DNA from 4 places in the Sphingobacterium sp. LZ11T8 genome. Region 3 is predicted to be linked to each of the others. Evidence: riboswitches for the same ligand, from Rfam matches in the RefSeq annotation. Region 3 holds a riboswitch; each other region holds the start of a gene.

Region 1 (5,136 bases), on a different contig from region 3:
TGATACGATTATCTTGGAAGGTGAAACCAAAAAATCAATATTGACTTTGACAAAATGTACTCCAGAAAAATTAACCAAGTTGAAAGGTAATTCTATTATTGCAGACCAAGAAAAAATTAAGAAATTGATGGAAATGCCGAAATTCTTCTTTTCTTATAAGCAAAACGGCAAAACCTTTGGTTTAGAAATCGACACCAATTCACGGCAATTTTTATTTTATTCTGGAACCAATCAAAATCCAGTCGTTACGAAATCAAATTATTTCTTTAATGGCAATGGATTATCCCTAGTTAGACCAATTGAAATTGATGGTGTGAAAATAAAATTGATGGAAGGTTTAAGGCTCAACTCAACTTCGCTAAGTTCTAAAGATGGCATAAATATCTCGAATGTCGGCAAACCACAAGTTTACGACATAAAAACAGCAAAGGAATTTACCATTGCCGGCACGAAAATTTTATGGTGGACATCTTCTCAAGGCTTTGGAAAGCGAAATCAACCTGATATTGCAGGCTTTCAAAAACTACCAAACTTCACTTCGTTTACTCTTGTGCCAAATTATGATTATAATGAGCAATATAAAACCTATTTCTGGTTTATGGCTATTGGTTTAAGAGGGGCCACAGCTGGTAGTAACCATGGACCTGTAGCTAGATTTGGAGATAATGGTATCCTTAGGTTTATTCCATTTTTGGAAGGCATCCCCTCTACTAACCCTGCAATACTCCGAGCCATGAATATCACTACAAGTTATATCTATAACCCTAATGGGTTTTATATCATTAAAACTGGTCTTGGTTATACGATAGTCGATGCAACAGATGGATTAACTTGGGCATACTTCCAAGATAACGCTGATGTATCTTAGATTTATTTTACCAACTCCCTAGATATTATTCCTTTTAGGGAGTTGTTTTATCCTACCACACATTCAACAAACTATGCTGACTTGCCGTAAATAAATTCCGAAATACGATATTCAATTCATTTTCCTTTTGCGCTGCTCTGATTCCCAACAAAGGCAATATCTCGGCACAATCCATACGCACATCTTTTGCAATTTCTCTCGATAATTCTCCAATTTTCAAATACAGATCCGCCTCAACCTCTTTCCCTTTACTGGCATTTTGCCATAGCTCAACAGCATAAGCCTTCACCTGGCCTACCTTCCCTTCAAATTTTGTGCGTAATTGATCCAGCTGTTTAAACCTAGTTTTACTATGTTTCTCCGCCCAATGGCTATCTTTTGATTTCTCGAAATAATACTTTTCGCACAGGTCTAAAAACCGCTTGAACATACCTACATAATTCACCAATAGGGTCAATTCTGCAAATGGCATAAAAGGAATATTAAAAAGGGTCGAATTAGACTGTTTAGCTTTAGGATCAAGTACAAAAGCATTTTCCTTGGGCACTTTCAGGTCCTGAAAGGAAAAGGAATGGCTCGCGGTACATTCCAACCCTATGGTATCCCAATCATAATGGATGAGTACATCATCCTTTGGGACCAGGAAGGAAAAATATAAATTCTCGCCTGATTCATTTTTCAGTACCTCTCCATTATTAATGATTTCAGCATTGAAAGTGAAATGGGTTAAATGAGGAGCACCGGTGGCATAGTTCCAATAACCAGAAACCACAAAATATTCTCCAGCATCAATTGCCTTCCCTCCGACTCTTCCGCTGCCTCCCAAACAGATCTTGGGATCAGACCAGAGGCTTTTGGCAAATTCAGGTTGTATAAAGCCTGCAAACATATTCGCACCAGCACATAAGGTTACCGTCCAGGCCAATCCGCCATCCCAATAAGCCAGCTCTTCCAATAAGTCCAAGCCTTCTGGAAAGGACATTTCCAAGCCGTTTAATGTTTTCGGAACCCAAAGATTAAACCAGTTGTTTTGGTACACAAGGTCAAGTTGCTCTTTCGTAAGCGCCTTATTCTTGATTCCTTCGGCCTGTAATTCCTTTATGATCTGAATTTGTTCTGATATCAACATTTAATTGTCTGTATTTAATTCTAATTTTTGGATTTTCATGATTCGTTTCCAATTTAGGTAACCGAAAATGGCAACTATAAATAGAAACGTGGTCAGTGCTGCGAATAGGTAAAGGTCTTTATGGATCAAAAGTGGTACGGCAAAAAGGTTACTGATATTGAGCAAGATCCAATTTTCAATTTTTCTTTTCGCCAAAAGCCACATACCAGCCCAGGCTGTGGAGGTCACCCAAGCATCCCAAATAGGCACATCGGAATTGGTAATGCTGCGAAGCAAAAAGTAAAAGATCAAGAAACCTCCAAATACGATGCTGAGGACGGTAACCCATTCTTGCTTAGTCGAATGGGTAATGGGCTGTTCCTTTGCGGTCTTATTGCTTATCCAAAACCACCAGCCATAGATACTCATGACCAAATAATAGATTTGTAAAGCAATTTCAGCATATAGCCCGGCATTGTACAGAACCAGCATCCCAGTCGTAATCCCCATTATCCCAAACAGGTAATTGGATACCTTATTGTTCTTGGACAATAGGACTTGGATAATGCCACAGATCACAGAAAACCTTTCCAACCAGGACGTTTGCTGCAATGTTTGAATAATGTTATTAAAGATTTCCTCCAATTTCGCTGAATGGTATAAGCACTTATGGAGATAAGGGAAAGGATCTTTGTTTATTCCTACGCCAGCATTACCTGGATCAGGTTCATTCCGATCAAAACCGGAATTGGGTATCATCTCAGCCTAAAAATATGTCCCGTCATAAACGGGACATATTCAGCACCCCATAAGTATTGTGAATATTATTTATCGATCTGCAAAATTGCAGAGGTACGATTTCTTGTTGATTGACACAGCTCGGCGTCATCATTTAACTTCTTGCCCCAAGATGGGATCATCTCACGCAATTTCTTACGGTAAGAATCAGATTTTGCACGGTCAGGGAAACATCTTTTCAATAAGTTGATCATGATTGCTACTGAAGTTGATGCACCTGGTGAAGCGCCCAATAAGGCAGCAATGGATCCATCGGCACTGGAAACTACCTCAGTTCCGAACTCCAAGATACCACCATGTTTAGGGTCTTTTTTGATAACCTGTACACGTTGGCCAGCTTTTTCGATTTCCCAATCTTCCAATTTAGCGGTTGGCATAAATTGTTTCAGGGAATCTAATTTGTCCTGAGGTTTTTTCATCACCTCGGTGATCAAATATTTAGTCAATGGTAGGTTATCCAATCCTGCCGATAACATCGGACGGATATTGGAAAGTTTAATGGATGCCGGCAAGTCGAAATAAGATCCTTTTTTCAAGAATTTGGTCGAGAAACCTGCATAAGGACCGAACAACAGAGCTTGTTTTCCATCGATATAACGGGTATCCAAATGCGGAACCGACATCGGAGGAGCACCTACTGATGCCTTTCCATAAACCTTGGCATGGTGTTGCTTGATGATCTCTTCATTATTGCATCTCAACCATTGTCCTCCAACAGGGAAACCACCATAGCCTTTAGCTTCAGGGATTCCCGATTTCTCCAACAACAATAAAGAGTGTCCACCTGCACCGATGAAAACAAACTTAGCCAAGATTTCTCTCTTCTTGCCTGTTTTCAAATCTTTAACTTCTACTTCCCATCTACCATCATCCTCACGGTCAATATCTTTAACTTCTTGGTTCAAGGACAACTTGATATTGTCTTTTCCATCCAAGTAAGTAATCAAATCTCTGGTCAAAGCACCGAAGTTCACATCAGTACCGATATCCATTTTTGTAGCAGCAATAGCCTCATCAGCTGACCTGCCTTCCATCATCAAGGGAACCCATTCATTCAACAAAGTTTTATCCTCGGTATACTCCATACCTTTGAATAGATTTTGTTTGGTCATGGTCTCAAATCTGGTCTTCAAGAACTGCACATCTCTATCGCCAAAAACGGCCGACATATGCGGAACGCGGCGGATAAAATGATTAGGGTTCTTGATAATATTCTTCTCTACTAGGTAAGACCAAAACTGCTTGGAAATCTCATATTGTTCAGCAATACTGATTGCCTTATCAATTTTCACACTTCCATCAGGCTGCTCTGGTGTATAGTTTAGTTCACAAAGTGCCGAGTGACCTGTACCGGCATTATTCCACGCATCTGAACTCTCTGCAGCAACAACATCCAAACGCTCGATAATCTCAATATTAATATCTGGACTCAGCTCATTAATTAACGTACCTAACGTCGCGCTCATGATGCCTCCACCAATCAGAACGACGTCAACCTCCGTTTTTTTTGTTTTCTTACCCATGGTTTTTAAATGAAATACAAAATTAATATTCGCTTTATATTATAGCGAATAAATTTGTCAGAAACATTTCAAATAATTGTGATTTTATCAATAAACACCTATTCCCTTATTCAAATCTACCATAATCCTATTTTTTTAGATTTCTGAGTGTTAAAAAGGGGTGGTTTTGGATTAGACAGGCTCACCCGCCGGAGGTTTGAACCAGGATGAAAGGGATAAGAGGATAGGCCAAGATCTGGGGAAGAACCAGGATTGAATGGATGGGAGGATAGACCAAGATCGTAAACCATTGAATGCGGTTTTAATACAAATTTGCGTAGGGACTATTGCATAGCCCGCCACATATTATCTGCTTCATCCTAAAGAAGGAAGGATCTGTAACATACCTTTTATAATGCTAAGCCGGTCATCCTGACGCAGGAAGGATCTCGGAACATTCCAAACCAATTTTTGGGAATCATTGCATTAGCGTACAGTTCCTGCACCTGTGGTGCAGCATGACAGGACCTGTTGGAGGAGAACCGTACAGATTCTTCACTAATCGTTCAGAATCAAAATGCGAAAAAGAGGGATTCAGAGTGAAACGAAGAATCTATTTTTTTATTTTTTTAAGGATCGTTGTCATTGCCAAATCGTAAGATGAGCAAACTATTTTTTTTCTTTTTAGACCCGTATAAAATAAAAAATATATGGAAAAATATTCCACCCTCGCTAGGGGTTGGCCATTTCAAACATCCAACTTCTACAAAGATTCCACCCCCTCTGGGGGTTTCTCAAAATATATAAATATACATTATCCTTCCGAAGGAAGCCCTTTAGCCTCCGGCTCATTTCCAATG
Region 2 (5,136 bases), on a different contig from region 3:
CTTGGCCCCCATCAGGATATACACGGCCCAGAAGACCCCTGCAAGCAAGGCTAATCCCAATCCTATCGGATCGATGCCATTGCTCTTCCAAGGAACGATCAGTAAAATTCCTGTCAAAGCCAATACTGCCCAGATGACATCTGTCCATTTCTTTGATAGGACAAAGGCCAAGAACAGAGGTCCTACGAATTCAATGGTAACACCTAAGCCCAATGGGATTCTTTGGATGGCCATATAAAAAATGAGGTTCATGACGGCAATGCCGATTCCGTAAAGGCCACAGTACATCCATTGTTGCTTGTTGAAGGTACGTAGCTTCGGCCTATTAATCGCATAGAGCAGAATGGCAGATAAGCCAATCCTCAAGGTTGTTGTCGCAATGGGACCAATGGCCGGAAACAACTGCTTCGCGAATGATGCTCCCCCTTGCACACAGATCATGGATAAGATGGCAGCAGCAACAGCAATATTGGTGTTTCGGATTTTGGCAAACATGGTCAATCGCTCTTTTTAAAATTGAATCCAAAAATAGCCTTTCATTTTTAGTAAACAGGCGAAATGAGAATAATTAATTCCCCAAACGACTTCCTGTATTTAATTTTCTTAACCAATATGTTAAATATAGTTATTACTGTCATTCTAAGCCTTTAGATTTAGTAAATTAGACTAGATGAATTATTTTCACCTAAAGAAAATGAAAGCTTAATATTAGAGCTATGGCATTAAAACCGATTATTATTTCCTTCCTTTTGTTCCTTTATAGTTTGGTGGCATTTTCCCAAGCTCAAAAGAGGTATACCGGCACAGTTTACTCCAGTGACAGCAGTCTGTTGATCAAAAATGTGGATGTCATTAACCAAAGAACAAAACAAACGCTGCGATCAGATTTTGATGGTTCCTTTGGCATCGATGCCCGCCCGTCTGATAGCATAACCTTTGTCCATCCGCATTGGAATAGCCTCAGTATCTTGGCTGAAGATCTAAAGCAGCATGTTTTCCTACAGAAAAAATCCATCGTGCTAGAAGAGATCGTCGTCATGGGGAATACCAAAGCTGCAAAGCTGAAGGAACTGGAAAGCATGAAAAAAGATATCAACGTTAAAGGGGGACTATATTACTCCGGTGAACCACCATGGTACCTGCTTCTACCCTTTGGCATGCCAACCGTTACTTACTTCTACGAAAAATTCAGTAAATCTGGTAGAAACGCGAGAAGGTTCAATGCTTTTATGCAACAAGAAATCAAAAATATGGAAGTGGACCAAATCTTCAACAAAGCAAGCATCAGCGATATTATCCCCATGGACGATGAAGAGCTGGAACAGTTTATGGTGGAATATAGACCTGATTTCGAAACTGCCCAATATTGGACCAGCTATGACCTGCATGTGTATATCAAGAAATATTACAAAGAATTTAAAGAGAAAAACCCTGCTGAAAGATTGATCCTAAAGTAGTTCTAGGGATTGCTTAAGGTTTCTTCTCGGTAAAGAAGCAACCTGTAAATTGTATTATAATCACAAATAATTTCTTTTAGTTAACTCATTTAGCTAACTTGCCTACGCTTTAGGGGTGTCTGCATTAATTGCAGGCTGAGATTTTACCCTTATAACCTGATCTAGATCATACTAGCGTAGGGAAAAGTAAAATGTCATTCATGGGTGCGTCCTGTACCTAAAGTAGACATTCCTAAAGCATTAATGCTTAAATAACTATTCAGGAATGTTACTTATTATCAATAATCAGACAAAACAGTACAAGAGATCTCCATTTACCTTGGAGGAATTAATGGATTTGGAGCTTAAAGGCAAAACCAAAGGTGTTGCTGTTGCCCTAAATAACCAAGTCATCCCTAGAGACAAATGGTCGGATACCTTATTGACTGATACTGATTCTATCCTAATCATAACCGCAACTCAAGGCGGATAACCCTTAAATATTTGAAGACATGACAGAACAAAAGATTACAACCAATGCTTTTCCAAATTCCAAAAAGGTTTATATTCCAGGTAACCTATACCCTATCCAAGTTGCAATGCGTGAAATATCCCTGAGCCCAACCAAGCTGAGCAAGGATGGTCTTGAAATAAACCCTCCTGTTACGATTTATGATACTTCTGGTCCATATACGGATGTGAATTCTGAAATCGATATCCGTAAAGGCCTGGACAGGATCAGGGAACAATGGATTTTAGACCGCAACGATGTTGAGATTCTGGATGGCATCAGTTCGGAGTACGGACAAAAAAGGCTCCATGACCCAAGCTTGGATGAATTGCGGTTTTCTTACAATCATAAACCGAAAAGAGCAGCAGATGGACAAAATGTAACCCAACTGCACTATGCTAAGAAAGGGATCATCACTGCAGAAATGGAATATGTTGCCATTCGTGAGAACCAAAGAATTGAACAATTACAGTCCGCTACGAAGGGAATAGCTGAACAACATAAGGGCGAAAGCTTTGGTGCAAATACGCCAAAACGGATCAGTCCTGATTTTGTGCGGGATGAAATCGCAGCCGGAAGGGCAATCATTCCAAATAATATTAACCATCCGGAAAGTGAACCTATGATCATTGGCCGTAATTTCTTGGTGAAGATCAACGCCAATATCGGAAACAGCGCTGTAAGTTCCAGTATCGAAGAGGAAGTGGAGAAAGCAGTCTGGGCATGCCGATGGGGTGCAGACACGATCATGGACCTCTCTACCGGAAAGAACATCCATGAAACCCGCGAGTGGATTATCCGAAATTCTCCAGTACCAATAGGTACAGTTCCTATCTATCAAGCTTTAGAAAAAGTTAAAGGTGTGCCGGAAGATCTGACCTGGGAGATTTTCAAGGATACCCTCATTGAGCAAGCAGAACAGGGTGTTTCCTACTTTACGATACATGCGGGTGTCCTGTTGAGATATATCCATTTAACGGCGAAAAGGGTAACAGGAATTGTTTCTAGAGGTGGTTCTATTATGGCTAAGTGGTGCCTATACCATCATAAAGAGAATTTCCTGTATACGCATTTTGAGGAGATATGCGAAATCATGAAAAAGTATGATGTAGCCTTCTCTTTAGGTGATGGATTAAGACCAGGCTCTATTGCCGATGCCAACGATGAGGCTCAATTTGCAGAATTGGAAACCTTAGGAGAACTGACTAAAATAGCTTGGAAGCATGATGTTCAGGTGATGATAGAAGGTCCGGGACATGTCCCTATGCACATGATCAAAGAGAACATGGAAAAGCAATTGGAAGAATGTGATGAGGCTCCATTTTATACCTTAGGCCCATTGACAACGGATATTGCACCCGGCTATGACCATATCACTTCAGCTATTGGAGCTGCAATGATCGGCTGGTACGGTTGTGCTATGCTGTGCTATGTTACACCAAAAGAACACTTAGGCCTTCCCAATAAAAAAGACGTTAAGGACGGTGTAATCACCTATAAACTTGCTGCCCATGCTGCAGATTTGGCCAAAGGACACCCTGGCGCCCAATACAGAGACAATGCATTGAGCAAAGCGAGATTCGAATTCAGATGGGAGGACCAATTTAACCTTTCACTCGATCCTGATACCGCAAGAGAGTTTCATGACGAAACTTTACCTGCAGATGCAGCAAAGGTGGCTCATTTCTGTTCGATGTGCGGCCCTAAATTCTGTTCCATGAAAATAACGCAAGAGATCAGGGAGGCAACCGAAGAAAGGATGTTGGAAAAATCGAAGGAATTTATTGAAAGTGGAAAAGAAATATACCTATGATCATAGTCGTTTCTCCAAACAGCAATTATCCTAACGAACCATTGCATGTCAACAACATGTTAGATAATGGATTGGAGCTATTTCATTTCAGGAAATATGCCTCATCGGATGACCTGGCTTTGGAGTATTTGGACAATATTGATGTTTGTCAAAGAAAGAAAATCGTACTTCACTCCCACCATCACCTTGCGACTGAGTTTATGGAAATTGAGCGTCTGCATTTCAATAGTTATGATCGGATAAGAGGGAAGCAATTGGAGTATAATGGTAATTACATCTTATCGACCTCCACGCATTCTATTCAGGAATTCAATGAATTGAACAAGACTTGGTCTTACGCCTTTCTTAGCCCTATTTTTCAGAGTATCTCAAAGCCTGGACACGGTATTTCGAACAATGTTTTTGAAGATATTGAACTAAAGGACAATGCAGATGTCGATTTGATTGGACTAGGAGGAATTGAATATCAAAACATGGAAAGAGTATTAGGCAAAGGTTCGGACGGAATTGCTTTGTTAGGGTCCATTTGGAATCAGATCGATCCAACTAATTATTTGATCTCCTGCAATGAAAAACTAGCATTATGGAAGGCAGACCAACTATGAAAACTAACTTAAGTCGAATCCAATACATATCTGATGGAAGAACTTTTTCGGACCAGGAAAGAAATATCAGGAAGGCTCTGGATTCAGGAATCAAGTGGCTACAACTCAGGTGGAAATTTGGAAGAGAAAAGGAACTTCATCAGCTTGCAGAATTGAGCCGAAAGCTCTGTGAACTCTATCAGGCAACCTTTATCATCAACGACCATTTATATTTAGCCAAAGACCTGGATGCAGATGGAATCCATTTAGGGTTGCAGGATGAATCTATTTTAAGTGCTAGAGCTGTCTTAGGCAATGAAAAAATTATTGGAGGGACAGCAAACAGCTTCCAGGATGTACTTCAAAGAATTCAGGAAGAATGCGATTACATTGGTCTTGGACCATTACGGTTCACCTCAACCAAACAGAAACTGAGTCCAGTTCTAGGATTTTCAGGATACCAGGAAATCATCCAAAGACTAAAAAATGAAAAGGTACAATACCCTCCAATTTATGCCATTGGAGGGATAAAAGAACAGGACTTAACCGAATTGTTGCAAGCAGGGATTTATGGCGTGGCTATATCAAGCTTGATTCAAAATGACCCTTCTGCAACTTCAAGAATGAATCAATTTTACACAGAAGATTATGTTGAAAATAGCCGATAAAACATTTCAATCCAGACTTTTCTTAGGTTCTGGAAAATTTGGAAACCTTTCCCAAATGGAGGAAGCTATTTTAGTTTCTCAAACCGAATTGGTCACCTTAGCGTTAAAAAGAGTGGATCACCAA
Region 3 (5,136 bases):
TTTTTGCTACCGCCCCATAAACACCAAGGTCCATTTCCCCTTGCTCTCCTGGCACCAACCGCGGGAACATGATCTTATCCAGATTTTCATTGATAATAAAGGAGATATTGGCAATCAAGATCGGGAAAGAATAGCTCAGCATACTCTTGATCAGCTTATTGTCCAGTCGGAATCTAAATCCAGCAATCTGCGGAATCAACAATAGTAAAGTAACCAGACTGGCCATTAAATTGGCAATAAACACATTACCTAACCAGCCTTCACGAAACCAACCTGCACTGAATTCCCTGAAAAATTCCGAGTTCTTGTTCCATTCTGGCAACCATGCCAACAAGGTAAAATTGACAGTGATAAAGACCAAGATGTTGATCAGTTTTACCAAACCATATCGAATTGGCCTCCCCCCTGCTCTCAGTTTGGCAAAAGGCACTACTGCGATCGCATCGGCAGCAATGATCAGCGCAAAGAACTTGACGTACAGAATATAATCAGGTACATTTTCTCCCTCACTTAAAAAATGGGCAATGGGCTCTGTAAAAGTGAACACAGACAAAAGGAAAATTGCTGTGGTAAATAGGGTAATCAAGAAACTATTGTCGAATACACGATCTTTATCAGCGTCCTCCTTTTGCAGATAACGGAAAAAAGTCGTTTCCATTCCAAATGCTATGACAGCATTCAGCAGGGAAGCATATGAAAAAAGATTGGTGAAAACTCCGTACACGGAGGTACGAAACTTCCCTGTAAAGAAAGGGGTCATCAAGAACCCAAGCATTCGGGATAAGATGGTCGAGAGACCATAGATCATCGTATCGCTGACAAATTTCTTAACTACCGACACGCTTATTTGATTTTCTTAACGACTTCGAAATTGCGGAATCCCTTGATTTCATTGGATTCTTCATATTCCACATGGACAACTTCAGCATGTTCAGGCCCCTCCTGACAAAAGTCTATTAAAGACTCTAGGGCGAAAACATCGCCCTCAGCTTCTATATAAACAGATCCATCAGGTTTGTTCATCACAAAACCTTTTACCTTCAATTGGTCAGCAACAGCTTTTGTCGAAGCCCTGAAAAAGACTCCTTGAACTTTACCTTGAACCTTAATATTCCAATGTTTCATGAATACAAAGGTAAAAGAAGAAATAGAATTAGAAACTATCTAATTCTTCTAACCTTAACTTTCGGGTTCAGTTTGAATGTATCCATTCCTTCCAATAACACCAAGCCTGGTTTCTTGCCTACTTCCAAAGACCCTAATTCGCTTTCTAGGTTCAATGCTTTAGCACCGTTCAAGGTAGCCCATTTGATAGTCTCATTGAAGTCCAAATCCGGAAACTCTTGGTGGATAACCTTTAATTCCTCTAAAATATCCAATGTATCGTTTGACGCTAAACTGTCGGTACCAATCACGATGTCATGGCCTCCCAACAAGAAATTGTCGATTTTAGGAATTCTATCTTCAATATATAAGTTGGCTTTTGGACAGAAACAGAAATAAACCGATCTACCCATTCTATCCACAAAATCCAGGTCCTTAATCGAAGTATATGTATTGTGCACTAGGATCAATTTATTCTTGCTAGGGATATAGGGCAAAAATGATTGCAGGGAGTTTCTAGCTTGGGCCCTAAAATCTTCCATCACCATGTCCATCTTCTTGAAAAACTCCAAGAACTCGCCTTTTTTATAACGGAAAAGCTTGTTCTCTTCATCACTTTCCTGATTGTGGATACTGATGATATTATCTTCGCTGATTGCTTTTTTCAAGGTCTTAAATAAGAATTTAGAACCAGAATAAGGCGCGTGAGGGGTGATTGAGGAATGTTTGTAATCAAAATGGAACTCAATTTCCTTAGCATTGTCGATTCTTGTAACAACATCTTCCTTATTGGTTGCCATTACTTCAACAAAAGTATGGTATTTGATAGGGCTATTTTCCTTGATCTTAGCGGTAACTGCTGAGTTCACGTGGTCGCCGACAGCTTGGATTCCGTTTTCATACATCATTTTGTCAGCTTCTTCCATGGCAGCTTCCAACTTGCTTTCATGGTTTCCGCGTTCGTTGATTACATTAGAAAGGAAGTTAGGTAATCCTGTACTTCTAGGCACAACACCTAATAAATGGGAAAGTTCTAGATGACAATGAGCATTTACAAATCCAGGAATTAAAGCTCCTTTGAATTGTTCCACTAAATTTTCATCTATTTCACCTGGATTGAAAACACCTTTCACAATCCCTTGATCATCCATCGCGACTACCCCCTTTTTAATAGCAGGCCCGGCAACAGGAAACACAACATCAGCAGCGTAATACTTCATAAGAAATTAATAGTTCCGTTTTTTTAAAGTTAGCGTAATTTGCCCATTGATGGCAATGCAGGCAATTTACAAAAAAATACCATCAGTTTAACTAATAAAATAATAATTACGAATTTGTTACAATAATATTTAAATTTTGTTTTATTTATCCAAAAGGCTAGCTTTGCGCTATCGAATAGGGGTGCCTTGTTGAAAAACACGAACAAAGGCTGAGATTATACCCTGTATTTCAAGTGATTACAAGAAATACATACCTGATCTGGATAATGCCAGCGTAGGGAAAGGGCGGTTAAATAGAACTTGTTGTGACCCCTTACAGCAAGAAAGTTTAACTCTTTAAAACATTTTTTTTATTATGTTTAACAAGCTTTGGGCAACTTTAGCCTTATGTTTGCTAGTACTTGCGAGCTTTGCTCAACAAAACTTCACTGTTAGGGTTTTAGACAAATCTGGAGCACCTGCAGATGCCGCAACTGTGTCCATCGACGGACAATCCAAATCCACCAATAAAGACGGAATTGTCGTTTTTGACAATCTAAGCACAGGCTTTCATGACTTAAAAATTTCTTTTATTGGTTATAAATCCGAGATTTTAAGAATAAATCCGAAAAATCAAGCTAATTTTTCCATTCAATTAAAAGACAACGTGTATGAATTCGAGGAAGTTTATGTAACAGCAACACGTGCGAAAGAAAATTCCGCGACTACTTTTAAAACCATCAATAAGGAAGACATCAAGAAAAACAACCTCGGACAGGATATTCCATATCTCCTGGACCAAACCCCTGGCGTCGTTATAGGTTCTGATGCCGGTGCTGGAATCGGATATACAAATATGACTATCCGTGGATCCGACAATGAACGTATCAATGTCACTTTGAATGGTATCCCATTGAACAACCCCGAAAGCATGGGATCCTTCTTTGTAAACCTTCCTGATTTTGCCTCAAGTACAGAGAGCATTCAGATTCAACGTGGTATCGGAACATCGACCAATGGCCCTGCTGCTTTTGGAGCCTCTTTAAACTTCCAGACCGACGCCCTGGAAACAAAGCCCTACCTAGAGTTCAACAACTCCTTTGGTTCCTATAATTCTTGGAAAAACACCCTAAAAGCTGGGTCAGGACTGATCAGCAATAAATTCGCATTTAATGCTAGGTTATCTAGGATCTCTTCGGATGGCTATGTAGATAGAGCTTCCTCCAATTTAAAATCTTTTTATGTTGATGCAGGAATGTATACTGATAAACATACCTTGAAAGCCACTGTGTTCTCAGGTAAGGAAAAAACTTACCAAGCTTGGTACGGCCTTGCCGAACCATTATTCACTGGCAATAAAGAAAGGATTGAGGAGTACGCCGATAACCTTTGGTTGTTCGACCAAGAGCGTGAGAGATTCTTAAATGGAGATCGAAAATACAACTACTATACTTACGACAATCAGACGGACAACTATACGCAGACGCATGCCCATCTGAATTACTCCTACCGCCCTTCTGAAAAAATGACCTTCAATACGGCGCTTCACTATACCCGCGGTGCAGGATATTATGAAGAATTCAGACCATTGGATGGACTAGACCATTATGGAATTGATCCAGTAGTGGCAAACGGCAATACAATTAAAGATACCGATTTGATAAGGAGAAGGTGGTTGGACAATCATTTCTATGGCTTGACCTATTCCCTGCTCTATAAGCCATCCAACAACCTGAACTTCACTTTCGGTGGTGCTTACAACCAATACAAAGGCGATCACTATGGAGAAGTAATTTGGGCAGATCAAGTCCCACAGGATAAACTCAATGACAGATACTACTTTAGCCATGCCAATAAAAATGACTTCAACTTTTACGCAAAGGCAGATTATAGAGTAGAAAACTTCCTTTTCAATCTGGATGTCCAGTACAGGAACATTGTTTATAATGGAAAAGGTGATGATGATAAGATAAAGGACTTCACGTTTGAGGACACCCACAACTTTATCAACCCCAAAGCAGGCGTTACATATTTCTTGAGCGGCAATTCCAACCTATACGCTTCTTACGCCTTTGCGAGCAAAGAGCCTACTAGAAACGATTACGTAGAAAACCCAATAGGTGCAATTCCGAAGACAGAGAAGATGCAGGATATTGAGGCTGGATACCGCTACAGAGACGAAAACATCAATATAGGAGCAAACCTATATGCCATGCTTTACAAAGACCAGTTGATACCAACCGGAGCATTGAACGATGTGGGTTCAGCGGTAAGGATAAATGTGGACAAAAGCTATCGAATGGGATTTGAGCTTGATGGAAGTTGGAAAATCCATCCTAAATTCATTTGGTCAGCAACCGCAGCTTTATCGCAAAACAAGATTAAAAACTTTGTAGAAAACATCCCTGTTTATAGTGACGATTTCGATTTTGTAAAGTATGATTTGATCACGCATGAAACTACGGATATTGCAAAATCACCAGCTGCGGTCTTATCTAATAATTTCACCTATAAACCGATTGAATCATTAAGTTTCAGCTTTTTGAGCAAATACATCTCGAGGATTTACCTAGACAATACCTCCGAAGTGAACAGAAGCATCGCTCCATCCTTCGTCAACAATTTCCAGGCTATCTATTCATTCTCTGTATTTGGCCTTAAAAACGTAGACTTAAACCTGATGATCAACAATATCTTCAACGAAAAGTATGCAACCTCAGGTTATACATATAGCATGATCATGGAATCTGTAGGAAAGAGAGATTATTTCAATTTCTACTATCCGCAGGCGGAAACTAATGCCATGCTAGGATTAAATATTAGATTTTAATAG
Region 4 (5,136 bases), on a different contig from region 3:
CCATAATGTTCGAGGTATTTGGCATCCTGAAGCATATAGAACTGAAACTTTTCCAATGGGAGGGTTCCGTTTTTCAATTCTTCGATAAAGGGCATTTTCAATATTTCATGATAGATGGGTTGGATAGCTTCCCAAGCTTGATCAGTCCATTTCATATTTAATGAGTCTTTGAGGGTTAAAAAAGTGATTCAGTGGTCCATTTCCTTTTCCTATCAGCAGATCTTTGCTTCCTTTTATGGCACTGTTGATATACATGAGAGCATTTTCGGTGGATTGTTCCAAGTGATAGCCACGGGCAAGGAATGATGCAATGGCAGAGGAAAGCGAACAGCCTGAGCCGTGTGTGTTCTTGGTATTCACACGTTTAGAATCGAAATATTGCGCTGCATGGTTTTTCTGGATCAATATACTGGTGAGTATATCGCTTTGAAGATGTCCACCTTTTAATAGTGCAGCATTACAGCCTAAACTTAAGATTTCATCAGCGACTTCTTCCATCGCATGTACGCTGCTGATTTCTCTACCCACCAATACGGAAACTTCATCAAGATTAGGGGTAATGATTTGGGCTATCGGAAACAATAGTTCTTTAATGGCCGCTATGGTTTCTTCATGGATCAGCCGATGTCCGCTAGTGGAAACCATAACCGGGTCAAAGACGATACTGCCTTTATAATCTTTCAGGGAATTAGCAATGGTTTCGACCAATTTGCTATTATGTACCATCCCTATTTTGATGCTGTCGGGATAGATATCTTCAAAGAGACAATCTAATTGCTCCTTTACAGCCTCAACAGGGATGTCGAAAATGTTCTTCACCCCTTGGGTATTTTGTACCGGCAATGCCGTCAAAACATTCATGGCATAGCAGCCTAGGGATGAAATGGTTTTGGTGTCAGCTTGGATGCCGGCACCACCGCTGCCATCAAAGCCCGCTATACTGAGAACAGTTGGTACTTTATATTTTTTGTTTTCTTTCATTTTAATAATCCTTTCAACAGTTCGGCTGCTTTTCTTGGGTCTGAACTGCCGCAAATTGCAGAAACGACAGCAATGGAATTTGCGCCAGCTTGAAATGCCTGTCCAGCATTGTCCTGCTTCATACCACCGATAGCGATCAGCGGTTTATCGGTTTTTAGTTTTATTTCTTGTATACCGTGAATACCCCAAGTGGTCACAGTATTGGTCTTTGTCGCTGTTTTAAAAATAGGGCTGAGCCCCAGATGATGGGTTGGGTCCATTTGAGGACTTTCCAGTTGATCTTGGTATTCCAATGACCAGCCAATTTTCAGGATATCTCCATATTTTTCAGCTATGTCCAGGGGCTGTGTATCCGAAAGGCCAACATGAACGCCCCAAGCTTGGATTTCAACTGCAATTTCAGGAGCATCGTTGATGATCAGAGGAATCTGGTATTGGTCTGTAATTTTTTTCAGTGCCTTTGCCTTGTTCAAATATTCCGTATGGCTGAGTTCTTTTTCACGCAATTGAATGATATCCACCCCGCCAAATATGGCTTCTTCCGCAACTTGCAGCCAATTCATTTTAACACAATCTTTTTCTGAAATCACCAAATAAAGGGGATAGGGGAAATCAGGATGGATTGGCATATTTTTTTAGTTTTAGGTTACCTAAAATCTGTTCTTTGGCAAGATTGTAAAGGATGTCATAAAAATTGAGCTGAAGGCTACCTGGGCCTTTCGATATTTTGGCAGCCAATTCGCCTGCAAGACTAGTGATGGCAATACCAGCGACAGCTTCTTGGTAGGGGTCTTTTGCTAAGCCAATGAATGCTGCGGTAATTGCGGAAGCCGTACAGCCCATTCCAGTTACCTTGGTCATCACGGAGGTGCCGTTTTTGATTTCGGTGATTTCATTCTTTGAAATGACATAATCAGTGGCACCGGAAATACAAACTATGGATCCCGTTTCCTCTTGCAGTAACTTTCCGGCATCTAGGGCCGAGCTGCTTGATTGGGTGCTGTCCACACCTTTAGCACTTTTATTGTTAAAGTTCTGAAGGGCGATAATTTCCGAAGCATTCCCACGAATGACCGTTGGTTTTAATTCCAATAGAGATTTTAGCGTTTCATTGCGTAGGGTAGAGATACCTGCACCAACCGGATCCAATACCCAAGGTTTAGCTAATTTGTTGGCCAGCTTTGTGGCCAGGATCATATTTTCTGCCCATGGTTTGCTTAGGGTACCGATGTTGATGACAAGGGCATTGCAGAAACTGAGGACTTCCTCTAATTCCTCTTCGGCATGGACCATAATTGGAGATGCACCAAGTGCCAGAAGGGCATTTGCGGTATTGTTCATGACCACAAAATTTGTAATGTTTTGAACGAGTGGAGATTTTTCTCGGACTTGAGTCAATAAATGATAAATGTCGTTTTCCATTATTTGAAAAATTAAAAACAATAATGGCTGAAGGGAGGGAATAGGCAATTAGGTTTGCCAAGCAATTTTGCTTTTCCCTACGACGGTTTTAACCGTATCAGGTTCAAAGGGTCTGTCTCAATTCCTATTAGAATACCCCTAAAGCCAATCAAATATAGCCCAAACAATCTGCAAAGACAAATTCTTGGGCTATAGCTTTATTTTTCGTTCAAAAGAATCTTAATTCTAAGGATGGTGTCTCGATCTTTCTGTTTTTCACTTTCGCTCAAGATTTCCCAAGGAATCAGGGAAGGGTGGAATTTAAGCTCATCATTTCGTACTTCTCCATAGTCCCAACCATTGATATATCGGTGTGCCATCCAGCGGTTATGCTCGATAATGGCCAAGGTTTCCACTTCATCCTCACTGAAAGCTATTGCATCCGGCTGGTTTACTGGCCATTCTTTATGGGTCAATAAAAACTTATAGGGAATATGGTCTGCCTGCGCTCGGCTGGCATCTTTTGCATCTTCGCTCAGGGTTAACCAATCAGAAGTGTATCGGGCACTTTCTGAACTGGTACCGGAAAGTAATTTTCTATAATCATCATGGATGGCCTGGGCTAATTTGTCCAATTTATTGCCCGTGATAAATTCAAGGTTACAGATATCTTCCATCTGACCAAAGAATTTTATCCTATCGCTTTCTTCCGAATAGCGGATCAACTTCCGCAAACCTTTTCCTTCAGCATTGAGCACATAGATCGGGAATTTACTATTCTGGGTTTTGTCCAAGAGTTCCAAAGCGGTATTGAGATTAGTTTGGTCCTGGTCGAAAGCAGTAATGAACAAAGTTTCATTGCCTTTATCCAATAATTCCTCCCTAGATACCAGCTCATTGTAGGTTCCTTGAAAATTATGGAATTCAATAGGAAAAATCTTATTGGCTTTAGGATATTGCTCGTTGAAGTAATTCCTGTCTTTTTCAGCTTGCTCGGAATAAACAGCAATTTTCAGGTCATTTTCGACAGAAATATGGAAAATCCTCATGGCTTGGACCAACATGGCTTTTGCGAAATCCCCATAGCCTAAAAATACGATTTTATTGATATCGGAAAGTTCCTTACCGGATCGCTGTAGATCTATTGGAAATTGCGAAAAAAACTGCCTTGCCAACATCTTGTGGATGTTGAAGAATCGAAGTTGGATTTGGTTGTTATCTAAATGGATTCCGGTGTTCTTGACCAAGTCGATCAACCTTGGGTTGCTGATATGTAAAAAGCAATGCAAGTCGTTCTGACATTTTGATCTATCGTAGATATCTTGAACAGATTCAATGATTTCAATTACGGTTTGCTCATTTTCTAGGAAGACGATCAGGGAAGAGGCGCGTTTGATCCCTGCTTCCAGTAGGGTACTTTCTTCTTCGGCATTTCCGATAATCACTAAGTGGCCCTGTTTTTTTACAGAATTGATGTCGGCATGCTCTGTTTCCTTTTCAATGGCAATTCCTTTTTGCTTATAGTCTTCCTTTAGGCTTTGAAAAAGTTGCCTACCTTTTTTTGAGATACCCACAGAGATGACATGGTTCTGTTTGAAAGAAGCCTTTAAGAGATTGAACTGTTCGGAGAATACCTTTTGAATAATCTTGTAGGCACCGAAAAGCAGAATGCCAATGGCACATATCTTAGCTAGGATCAATTCCCAGGGTACATTTTCAGCTTCTAGGCCTGAACCTGAAGGGTCGCCACCGAATACGATTTTGATGATGCGGTAAATCCGATCAGGTAGGTACCTCAAGGAGTTGCTCTCAGGAAAGAACTTGGATAAACCGATCCAAGATAATATTATCAAAAAGCATACAAATGCTATTCCCAATAGACCTTTTTGTCTTCTTGTCAAATTCATTCTTTATTTGCTTAAGTTCTGTTTTGCTTCTTTTAGGAGCGTTTCAACTTCAGATTTCAGTTCTTTGTTCTTGATCTTGATCAATTGTTTTTCTGTAATGTCAACCATACGCTGACCTATCAATTTCGTTTCAGGCTTACTGCTGAAATAATTGGCAACCATAGCCCTGGCCAACGGATGGTAGTCATAGGTCACTGCCAACAATTGAAGGTTCGCCTCATTTTGGATAGGGTAGTTTTTCTTCAAGATATCGGTAATCTTGACGTTGGAGCTAGGGGATACTGACCTGACGAATGGATCTTCAAAATACCAGGTGTCATAGGTGCCGGTCGTATCAATATAGTTCAGGATTGCTCCGGTTTCATTGTCATATTTTTTACCATAGAATTTCTCCAAATCTCTAGCCAATTGGTCTTTGGACATGCTGACCTGTCCTGGAACTTCCCAGATATTGATGGCGATGCCATTCATGAGTGATTCAATGGTCATTAACCTTTTGTCGCCTGGCATTACATTGATCTGATCAAATCGCTGGTTGATAAAGGGCATAGTCAGGATGTTTCCGGTTTTTGCATCAACCACCTTTGCTGCATAACGCATTCCTTCACCGTCATCCTGTACAAAGATCTGCTTGTCATCATCCGAGAAATGGAAATATTGTGTGTTTTTGCTGATGCGGATAGTTTGGCCAAATGATTTTTTGTCCTCCAAATCCCATAAGCGCATATGGGTGGCGTCTTCAGAAAGGGCCAATATATTTCCTTGGTTATTGAAGACCATAAACGGCGTAGCGATGGTTTTCATTTCCAAAATAGGTTTATAGGTTTTGGTTTCTAATACCTGTGCA

The links. A riboswitch is a leader RNA that binds a small molecule or an ion and turns the genes downstream of it on or off. The one in region 3 is predicted to bind thiamine pyrophosphate.
Region 1: linked by a shared signal. The riboswitch ahead of pnuC (nicotinamide riboside transporter PnuC) and the one ahead of NLF99_RS13895 (TonB-dependent receptor) in region 3 are both predicted to bind thiamine pyrophosphate.
Region 2: linked by a shared signal. The riboswitch ahead of thiS (sulfur carrier protein ThiS) and the one ahead of NLF99_RS13895 (TonB-dependent receptor) in region 3 are both predicted to bind thiamine pyrophosphate.
Region 4: linked by a shared signal. The riboswitch ahead of thiM (hydroxyethylthiazole kinase) and the one ahead of NLF99_RS13895 (TonB-dependent receptor) in region 3 are both predicted to bind thiamine pyrophosphate.

The regions. Positions count from the first base shown of each region.
Region 1 covers NZ_JANBZY010000010.1:86,485-91,620, reverse strand. The annotation lists gene NLF99_RS18390 (DUF4302 domain-containing protein) at 1-868, shown strand, start outside; gene NLF99_RS18385 (acyl-CoA dehydrogenase) at 921-1,997, opposite strand; gene pnuC (nicotinamide riboside transporter PnuC) at 1,998-2,570, opposite strand; TPP riboswitch at 2,658-2,795, opposite strand; gene NLF99_RS18375 (malate:quinone oxidoreductase) at 2,801-4,297, opposite strand.
Region 2 covers NZ_JANBZY010000004.1:311,550-316,685, reverse strand. The annotation lists gene NLF99_RS11880 (DMT family transporter) at 1-495, opposite strand, end outside; gene NLF99_RS11875 (hypothetical protein) at 717-1,457, shown strand; TPP riboswitch at 1,559-1,657, shown strand; gene thiS (sulfur carrier protein ThiS) at 1,723-1,929, shown strand; gene thiC (phosphomethylpyrimidine synthase ThiC) at 1,949-3,760, shown strand; gene NLF99_RS11860 (thiamine phosphate synthase) at 3,757-4,365, shown strand; gene thiE (thiamine phosphate synthase) at 4,362-5,012, shown strand; gene NLF99_RS11850 (thiazole synthase) at 4,993-5,136, shown strand, end outside.
Region 3 covers NZ_JANBZY010000005.1:307,942-313,077, reverse strand. The annotation lists gene NLF99_RS13910 (lipopolysaccharide biosynthesis protein) at 1-841, opposite strand, end outside; gene NLF99_RS13905 (acylphosphatase) at 844-1,125, opposite strand; gene NLF99_RS13900 (amidohydrolase family protein) at 1,161-2,324, opposite strand; TPP riboswitch at 2,492-2,622, shown strand; gene NLF99_RS13895 (TonB-dependent receptor) at 2,680-5,133, shown strand.
Region 4 covers NZ_JANBZY010000003.1:99,013-104,148, reverse strand. The annotation lists gene tenA (thiaminase II) at 1-155, opposite strand, end outside; gene thiD (bifunctional hydroxymethylpyrimidine kinase/phosphomethylpyrimidine kinase) at 142-981, opposite strand; gene thiE (thiamine phosphate synthase) at 978-1,610, opposite strand; gene thiM (hydroxyethylthiazole kinase) at 1,594-2,403, opposite strand; TPP riboswitch at 2,461-2,553, opposite strand; gene NLF99_RS08625 (NAD-binding protein) at 2,601-4,289, opposite strand; gene NLF99_RS08620 (toll/interleukin-1 receptor domain-containing protein) at 4,293-5,136, opposite strand, start outside.